3 regions of the Pseudoalteromonas sp. SW0106-04 genome follow, and region 2 is predicted to be linked to each of the others. Evidence: predicted binding sites of a transcription regulator. Region 2 holds the regulator's gene; each other region holds the start of a gene.
The links. Region 2 encodes sigma-54, which starts transcription at its own class of promoters, with help from an activator protein. Its sites were predicted from a motif close to GTTGGCACGNNNNTNGNNT; they were not measured.
Positions count from the first base shown of each region.

Region 1 (3,194 bases), on a different contig from region 2:
ACCGATTATTTGCGCTCCCGAGGACAGTTGACCTGGGCGAGACTGCTGATATTCGGCCACTGACATCGCTATTGAGTAGGGCTCTTGCCCTGAAGAACTGGCCGCCGACCAAATTTTTACCGGCCGACGTAAATCTTTGCACTCAGGTAAGAGCTTTGTCTTCAATAATTCAAACGGATAAGAGTCGCGAAACCACAATGTTTCATTGGTGGTCATGGCATCAACAACAGCGGCACGAAGTTGCCGCTCATGCGGACTCAACGTTTTGCTAACCAGCTGCGACAAAGATTCAACGCTAAAGCGAGCCATCAGCGGAGCCAAGCGACTTTTAACTAAGTAAAGTTTGTTATCACCCAGCACAATGCCACACTGCTGTTCTAAAAATGCACGAAACTGGTTGTATTCACCGAGCTCTAAATGCTTATTTTCCAAATTACTCTCACCTAACTCACTTGAAGCGGTTACAAGACAAGGCGGCATTAATCACAATGCACCCACTTTTTAACTGCTGTAGCCAGTTCGTCGGGGTTAAATTTGGCAATAAAATCATCCGCCCCAACTTTTTCTATCATCGCATGGTTAAATACGCCACTTAAAGAGGTGTGCAGTATCACATGCAATGGTGCCAGCTTCGGATCCGCTTTGACCTCTGCTGTTAAGGTATAGCCGTCCATCTCTGGCATTTCCACATCCGATATCAGTAACGCCACTCGCTCAGTGATATCATCTTTGCAGTCGAGCTTCGCTATTTCTTTTAATCGCAGCAGGGCCTCTTTACCATTTTTCGCCAGCTCAGTTTGCACCCCGAGAGGCTCTAGCGCCCGCTTTACTTGATTACGCGCCACGGCAGAGTCATCGGCAATAAACACAATACGCTCACCGAGATCTTTCTGCATCTCGCCATCTGAGGCAATGCCCTCGCTGACCTCGGTATTAACAGGGCTGATCTCTGCAAGAATTTTTTCGACATCCAAGATTTCTACGAGCTCGTCATCAATCTCAGTCACTGCGGTAAGGTAAGAATAGCGCCCCGCACCTGACGGCGGTGGCATAATCTTTTCCCAGTTCATATTGACGATACGCTCAACGCCACCCACCAAAAACCCCTGCACAGAGCGGTTATATTCGGCGATAATAATAAAGCAATTTTCAATATCAGTGATGGCCGGACCGCCCACAGCCATAGACAAATCGATGATAGAAATGGTTTGTCCACGAATATGCGCAACCCCACGAATATAAGAATTCGTCTTCGGCATATTTGTTAGTGGTGGACACTGAAGGACTTCTCTAACTTTAAAAACGTTGATCCCGAACCGCTGGCGTCCTTTTAGTTTAAACAGCAATAATTCAAGGCGGTTTTGACCCACAAGTTGGGTTCGTTGATTGACAGAATCTAAAATGCCAGCCATCGGATTCTCCTAGCATTAATTTACAACTTCGCACACTCGCGCCAAATAGGAACGCATTTTGCTTCTTAGCTTCATACGTTAGTATAACTACGCTAGAACGCCCAGTTTTTGACGCTTCGTAGTTATACCCTGTTTTACCCAATAAGCATAGTCGAAACATGGTGAGTATGTTCAAAAAAATTCAACTTTTCCAAAGCTTATGGTTAATAGCCGGTGTATTAATAAGCTCAACGGCTGAGGCAAACAACAGCCAACAACAGCGCTATGATCGCCACGCTTTGCAAACGCTTGCTGAGCAATACATCACAGAGCAAGCGCACATTCAGCCCGATCAAGAGCTGCAAGTGCAAGCGATGGACTTAGATGCGCGCATCGGTCCTAGAGAGTGTGCAGTAACACCGCAAGCCTCTACGGCTAGCGCTCCGCCATTTAATCGGCAGGTAACAGTAAAACTTAAGTGTCCAAGTCCTGCTCTTTGGAGTCAGTATGTCCATGTACGCATCAGTAAGCTCTCTACTATCGTGGTCGCCAATGATCACATTGCCCGTGGGCAAATTATTAGTGCTGATGATTTAACTACGGAGCAGCGTCCGCAACATTTTGTTCGCGCTCGCTACATAGAGCAGCCAGAAGTTATTGTCGGCAGCCGTAGTAAACGCAGTATTCGCAGAGGATTGCCAATTAGTATGAATCAGTTGTGCATGGTGTGTAAGGGCGATAATGTGAGCATTATTGCCCGCTTTAACGGACTCACTATAAAAACATCTGGAGAAGCGCTAGAAGATGGCGGTGTCGGCGATAATATTCGCGTGCGTAATGTAAAGTCTGGCCGGCTGATCAATGCCAAAGTAACAGCAGTGGAAACCGTGGCGGTTAATATTTAAATTTTATGCTAAAGTATTGGCTAGAATGGCCGATAAACAATGCAAAGGTCAATATAGCTTAGGTAATTAGTGATGGTGAATCAAGTCAACAAAGGCCAGCAAGGCTCGGTGTACAACACACCACAAAATAAAGTGGAGCAACAAAAGCTCAACCAAACGCAAACTCAAGGTAATGAGGCAAATGCAAAAGCCAGTACTAAGGCTGCAGCAGATTCAGTAAGCCTTACCCCACAAGCAAAGCAAATGAAGTCTTTGCAAGAAAAAGCTGAGCGCTCATCAGGGTTCGATCAACAAAAGGTTGACGAATTAAAGCAAGCTATCAGTGAAGGAAAATATCAAGTAGATAGCGAAAAGCTTGCTAAAAACATCGCTGCGTTTGAGTTCGATTTGTATGGCTGATTCAGCACTTAGTGTAGCTCTCGGCCAACAGCTCTCAAGTTTACAAAACTTGCTACAGCTACTTGAAGACGAGCTGAGCGCTATTGCTGGGCGCAGTGGTGATGAGCTGAAGGAATTAACGCCTAGAAAAGAGCAAGCGCTTGTTCAAATTCAGCAACAAGACCAGCATATTGCTCAGCTATTGAAAGCGCAAGAGCAAGAGGTATTAGCGCCGCACCAAGAGATGATAGAGCATGCACAGACTTTATTGCTAAAATGCAAACAGCAAAATCAAGTGAACGCCCAAGCTGCTCATAATGCTCAACTCACGGTCAAACAACTCAAAGATATTCTTATCGGCGCACCAAGTTCATTAACCTATGCTGCCGACGGTGGGATTGACCGCAGCGAAAATAAAATCGTAAAGAATTTAAAAGCCTGAACCTACTAAGCTAAATATTGATTTGAAAAAGGGAGCCTGAGCTCCCTTTTTTGTCTTTTATAATTCGCCTTTGCCTGA
Region 1 is NZ_BCAI01000011.1:4,626-7,819, reverse strand. It holds gene W04_RS12860 (protein-glutamate O-methyltransferase CheR) at 1-432, opposite strand, end outside; gene W04_RS12855 (chemotaxis protein) at 480-1,412, opposite strand; gene flgA (flagellar basal body P-ring formation chaperone FlgA) at 1,580-2,296, shown strand; gene flgM (flagellar biosynthesis anti-sigma factor FlgM) at 2,369-2,695, shown strand; gene flgN (flagellar export chaperone FlgN) at 2,688-3,116, shown strand; partial or broken gene W04_RS12835 (Ig-like domain-containing protein) at 3,174-3,194, opposite strand, start outside.
Region 1: a site for sigma-54 is predicted at 1,458-1,476, ahead of flgA (flagellar basal body P-ring formation chaperone FlgA). Genes of this name have one in related genera too.

Region 2 (3,194 bases):
CGAAGGCTTAGCAAACTCAGGCAGGTAAGCGAGAATGTCGTTAAATTCATGCTGTTCTTTGGGCAAATTGCGCACGTCGATACTGACGGCAATTTTGTCATAATTTGCTGAAACACTGCGCACCAAGGAGGGGAGTAAAATAACTGGGATGTTATCTACGCAATAGTACCCAAGGTCTTCGAGCACCCGTAACGCGACTGATTTTCCAGAACCCGAGCGACCACTGACAATGATAAGTTCCATCCGACAACTCCTTGTTTTACCCCAAGACGCACATTTAAACCACACCATGAATCAATACGGCGCGCATTAGTCGGCGATCAATTGATAAAGCTCTTGATCGCTGCTGGCCGAGCGCAGTTGTTTACACAGTTGTTTGTCTTTTAGTTTATCAGCAATTGTCGCTAAGGTCTTCAGGTGTTGTTCAGTCTCATTGGCCGGCACTAAAAGTGCGACAAAGATATCCACTGGACGGTTATCAATGGCATCAAAGTTAATGGCTTCGCGATTGGTTACAACAATGGCAATCGTACTGTCGATACCATCGAGACGGCCATGTGGAATAGCAACGCCTTTGCCGATGCCAGTACTGCCCAGCTTTTCGCGGGTTAGCAAAGCATCAAGTACCGATTGCTCGCTGAGGTGAGGACTGTGCTGATGAGCCACCTGAGAGAGGTACTCCAGCATTCTTTTTTTGCTATTAAAAAGGACCGCAGCTTTGCTGCAGTCCTTGGTAAAGAGTGAATCTAGGTTCATGTTAGTGACGAGATAATTTCTCTTTATGTTTAATCACTTGACGGTCGAGCTTATCAATTAAGCCGTCGATCGCCGCATACATATCCTGGTGCTCTGCGGTTGCGAACAGTTCACCACCGTTAACGTGAAGAGTAGCTTCTGCTTTTTGTGTTAGTTTTTCAATATCAAGAATGACATGCACATTATTTATATGGTCAAAGTGACGCTCTAATTTTGCAAATTTGCTATTCACATAGTTGCGAAGAGAGTCAGTGATTTCTACGTGACGACCGGTAAGATTTAATTGCATAAGCATTTTCCTTCTTGTCTAACGTCTATATCAAACTTTTACGCTGATTTGACGGTGGAATGGCTAGCGATTCACGATATTTAGCAATCGTGCGCCGAGCCACTTTAATTCCTTGCTCGGCTAGTACGTCGGCAATCTTGCTATCACTCAACGGTTTAGCAGGATTCTCCGCAGCTACTAGCTTTTTGATCAATGCTCGAATCGCTGTGGACGAGCATTCACCTCCGTTTTCGGTTGTAACATGGCTGGAGAAAAAGTACTTCAGCTCAAAAATACCCCGTGGTGTATGCATATACTTTTGGGTGGTCACACGGGAAATCGTTGACTCATGCATTTCCACCATTTCGGCAACGTCATTAAGCACCATTGGCTTCATTGCCTCTTCACCATGTTCAAAGAATGCCTGTTGTTGTTGAACAATGCAATTAGTTACTTTAAGTAGCGTATCATTGCGTTGTTCCAAGCTCTTTATAAACCATTTCGCTTCTTGTAAATGCGAGCGAATAAATTGACTATCACTTTGCGACTTACAGCTTCGCGACATTGATGCATAGTGATCGTTAACGCGGATCTTAGGCATACTATCTGGGTTTAATTCAACCACCCAGCGGCCTTTAACTTTCTTCACTGATACATCTGGAATCACATACTCTGACTGCTCTCGCACAATCGTGGCTGCAGGAGTCGGATTTAAACTGTGTATCAGTGTCATCACCTCTTTTAACTGCGCTTCTTTAAGCTTAGTCTTTTTCATCAAGGTGCGATAGTCACGACTACCAAGCAAATCAATATAGTTACAAACTACCTCTTTGGTCTCTTCAAGCCAAGGGGTTTGTGGGTCAAATTGCTTGAGCTGGATCAACAAGCACTCTTGTAAAGAACGCGCACCAATTCCTACTGGATCAAAGAGTTGGATACGCTTAAGAACGGCTTCAATTTCATCAAGCTCGATACCATCGTCTTGTTCATCATGATTCAAGCTTTCCAGCAGATCTTCACAACTGACTGTTAAAATGCCGTTGTCATTGATGGCTTCAATGATGGCTGTGGCGATGGCCTCGTCGGTGGCACTAAAAGGTGTTAATTGCAGCTGCCACATTAAATAATCGTGTAACGACTCGGTGGTTTCGCCTTGGTAGATAGACTCATCTTCTGGCATAGGCCCAGAGGAGGCAACGGGAGCCGCACTAATATACTCATCCCAAGACACATCCATGGGCAAGTCTTCACTGATGGACTCGTTGTTCATGGCATCAGCACTTTCAACTTCATCCTTACTGGCGCTGGCCGTCTCGGCGGTATCGTTATTTTGGTTGTCGGACGTCGACTCTTTTTGCTCTTGGTTGTCGTTATTGTCGGCGTAATTGTCTTCTTCAACTTCAAGTAATGGGTTGGCGTCCAACGCCTCTTGAATTTCTTGTTGGAGATCCAAAGTACTGAGCTGCAACAGGCGAATCGCTTGCTGCAATTGTGGGGTCATTGTTAATTGCTGGCCTAGGCGCAGCTGTAATGATTGCCTCATGTATCTCTAACAATCCTTTAATCGTTATAATCTAAACTGCTCACCCAAATAGACGTCGCGAACCGTTTGATCGGCAAGAACTTGCTCTGGAGTGCCAGAAGCAATGAGCTCGCCATGGGAAACAATGTATGCGGTTTCACATACGTCTAGGGTCTCTCGCACGTTGTGGTCGGTGATTAATACACCAATGCCACGATTGCGCAGATGCTCTATGATTTTCTTTATATCTAACACTGAAATAGGGTCGACACCAGCAAAAGGTTCATCCAACAAGATAAACTTGGGGTTTGCCGCCAATGCTCGCGCTATTTCTACCCGGCGACGTTCGCCACCAGATAACGCCATTCCTTGTGAGTCTCGAATGTGCTGTATATTAAACTCATCAAGTAGGCCCTCAAGCTCGCTTTCACGCTCTGCTTTGCTTAAGCCCTTGCGGGTTTCCAGGATGGCCATCAAATTTTGAAAAACTGTCAGCTTTCGAAAAATAGATGATTCTTGCGGTAAATAACCAATACCTAAGCGCGCACGAGAGTGCATCGGCATCAAGGTGATATCCTCATCATCAATACTGATGGTGCCTTTATCACTGGGTACCAAGCCAACTATCATGTAAAAAGTAGTTGTCTT
Region 2 is NZ_BCAI01000002.1:305,560-308,753, reverse strand. It holds gene rapZ (RNase adapter RapZ) at 1-243, opposite strand, end outside; gene ptsN (PTS IIA-like nitrogen regulatory protein PtsN) at 310-756, opposite strand; gene hpf (ribosome hibernation promoting factor) at 758-1,045, opposite strand; gene W04_RS04080 (RNA polymerase factor sigma-54) at 1,071-2,567, opposite strand; gene lptB (LPS export ABC transporter ATP-binding protein) at 2,592-3,194, opposite strand, start outside.

Region 3 (3,194 bases), on a different contig from region 2:
AACCAGAACCTGAGGTTAACGTCATGAAATCAGTCTGGAAACCAATCAAGCCACGGCTTGGGATCATAAAGTCCATACGAATACGGCCTTTACCATCTGGAGACATATCAGTCATTTCTGCTTTACGTAAACCCAGCTGCTCCATGATAGAACCTTGGTGCTCGTCTTCACAGTCGATAGTCACTGTTTCGTAAGGTTCTTGGATTTCACCATCAACTTCACGCAAAATAACTTCTGGACGAGACACGGCAAGTTCATAGCCTTCACGACGCATGTTTTCGATAAGTACACCCAAGTGTAATTCACCACGGCCTGATACACGGAAGCTATCAGGGTTATCGGTCTCTTCTACGCGTAATGCCACATTATGAACTAGCTCGGCTTGCAAACGTTCAAGGATATTACGTGAGGTGACGTATTTACCTTCTTGGCCAGCAAAAGGTGAGGTATTTACAGAGAACGTCATGGTAACAGTAGGCTCATCAACACTCAGTGCTGGTAACGCTTCAACCGTATTGACATCACAGATGGTATCAGAGATTTTCAACTCGCCAAGGCCACTCACCGCGATGATGTCGCCGGCAGTTGCCTCTGTCGCATCATGACGGTCAAGACCTAGGTAAGTAAGCACTTGGCCCACTTTGCCGTTACGTTTACTGCCATCAGCACCGACAATAGTAACCTGCTGATTTACTTTCACAGTACCACGCTTAATACGGCCTACGCCGATAACGCCAACGTACGAGTTGTAGTCAAGCTGTGAAATTTGCATCTGTAGCGGCCCCTCAGGATCCGCATCTGGTGCTTCAACTTCTTTAACAATGGCTTCAAACATTGGTTCCATGTTGTCAGAAGGCTCATCTAAGTCGAGCGTTGCCCAACCATTAATCGCTGATGCATAAATAACTTTAAAGTCTAACTGTTCGTCGGTTGCACCTAAGTTATCGAACAAGTCAAATACTTGGTCCATAACCCAATCAGGGCGTGCACCCGGCTTATCAACCTTGTTAATAACAACGATTGGCTTCAGCCCTTGCGCGAACGCTTTTTGCGTTACAAAGCGCGTCTGCGGCATTGGCCCTTCTTGTGCGTCTACAAGTAATAGTACGGAGTCAGCCATCGAAAGTACGCGCTCTACCTCGCCACCAAAGTCGGCGTGCCCAGGGGTATCGACGATATTGATATGGTAGTCTTTCCAGTTGATTGCCGTGTTTTTAGCTAGGATGGTAATACCACGTTCTTTTTCAAGATCGTTCGAGTCCATCACTCGCTCTTCGTTGCCACCACGGGTTTGTAGTGTGCCCGATTGCTCAAGCAATTTATCAACCAAAGTCGTTTTACCATGGTCAACGTGTGCGATAATCGCGATATTTCTTAACTTTTCGATGCTCATATATTTACTTAGAGGCTAACCCCATATTTCCTAAATGATCCACACCCAGCGGCGCGGGCCACCTGTGTCGAGTTTAAAAGGTCGCGTATTATCCCTTATAACGCCACTAGATGAAAGTTTATCCAGCTAATTAATTTACTTCCGTGCCTAACATAGCCTAGTCGCTTGACATAAAAATGACACCGAGACTGTGTTATCAGTGTTTTTTAGTGCGCTCACTGCCTTATTTGAGTCATCCCTTGATACATGACAATGCAGCCTGAAAAATTTGCACTACAATGTAGCAAGTTCGCACCCTATTGGTGCAAAAAATAAGTTTGAGATTACCAAATAGAAAGTAACCCCCTACTAAACAGACACTTATACTTTTGGCATGGTTTAAGCTTACCCATGCACAAATGCAGTAAATTGCAGCAAATAATAATCCATAGTTGGAGGACACATGTCACAATCGGTATTAGATTTTATTAAAGAGCACGACGTAAAATTCGTTGACCTTCGTTTCACTGACACCAAAGGTAAAGAGCAGCATGTCTCTATTCCTCATCACCAAGCTGATGAAGATTTCTTTGAAGACGGTAAAATGTTTGACGGCTCTTCAATTGCAGGCTGGAAAGGCATTAACGAGTCAGACATGGTGCTGATGCCAGATGCTGAAAGCGCTAAGCTTGATCCATTCGCCGAAGAAACCACACTTATCGTACGTTGTGACGTTGTTGAACCTTCAACTCTTCAAGGCTATGAGCGCGACCCTCGCTCTGTGGCCAAGCGTGCTGAAGAATATATGCGCTCAACAGGTATTGCCGATACGATTCTGTTTGGCCCTGAACCAGAATTTTTCCTTTTTGACGATGTTAAGTACAAAACAGATATGTCTGGGTCAATGTATAAAATCGACGCTGAAGAAGCATGCTGGAACTCAGATAAAGATTATGAAGGCGGTAACACCGGTCACCGTCCTGGCGTCAAAGGTGGTTACTTCCCTGTTGCTCCAGTGGACTCATCACAAGATTGGCGTAGTGCCACTTGCATGGTGCTAGAAGAACTTGGCCAAGTCGTTGAGGCTCATCACCACGAAGTAGCAACAGCTGGCCAAAACGAAATCGCCACCCGCTTTAACACCATGGTTTTGAAAGCGGACGAAATTCAAGAGATGAAGTACGTTATTCACAACATGGCGCACCTGTATGGTAAAACCGCTACTTTCATGCCTAAACCTGTGGTTGGCGACAACGGTTCAGGCATGCATTGTCACCAATCTCTAGGTAAAGATGGTAAGAACATCTTTGCAGGCGACAAGTATGGTGGCCTATCAGAAGAAGCGCTTTACTACATCGGTGGTATCATCAAGCACGCCAAAGCTATTAACGCCTTTGCCAACGCTTCGACAAACTCATACAAGCGCCTTGTTCCGGGTTTCGAAGCACCAGTTATGCTTGCTTATTCAGCACGTAACCGCTCAGCGTCTATTCGTATTCCTGTGGTTCCATCAGAGAAAGCTCGCCGCATTGAGGTACGCTTCCCTGACCCTACAGCAAACCCATACCTTGCCTTTTCAGCGATGCTAATGGCGGGTCTTGACGGCATTAAGAACAAGATCCACCCTGGCGACGCCATGGATAAAGATCTATATGACTTACCGGCAGAAGAGGCGGCAGAAATTCCAACAGTGGCAGCGTCATTGCAAGAAGCCCTTGATTCACTTGATGCAGATCGTGAATTCTTGACGCAAGGCGGCGTATTTACTGACGACCTTATTGATGCATACATCGGCTTGAAATCAGCTGAAGTAGAAAAGCTC
Region 3 is NZ_BCAI01000003.1:347,048-350,241, forward strand. It holds gene typA (translational GTPase TypA) at 1-1,393, opposite strand, end outside; gene glnA (glutamate--ammonia ligase) at 1,836-3,194, shown strand, end outside.
Region 3: a site for sigma-54 is predicted at 1,761-1,779, ahead of glnA (glutamate--ammonia ligase). Genes of this name have one in related genera too.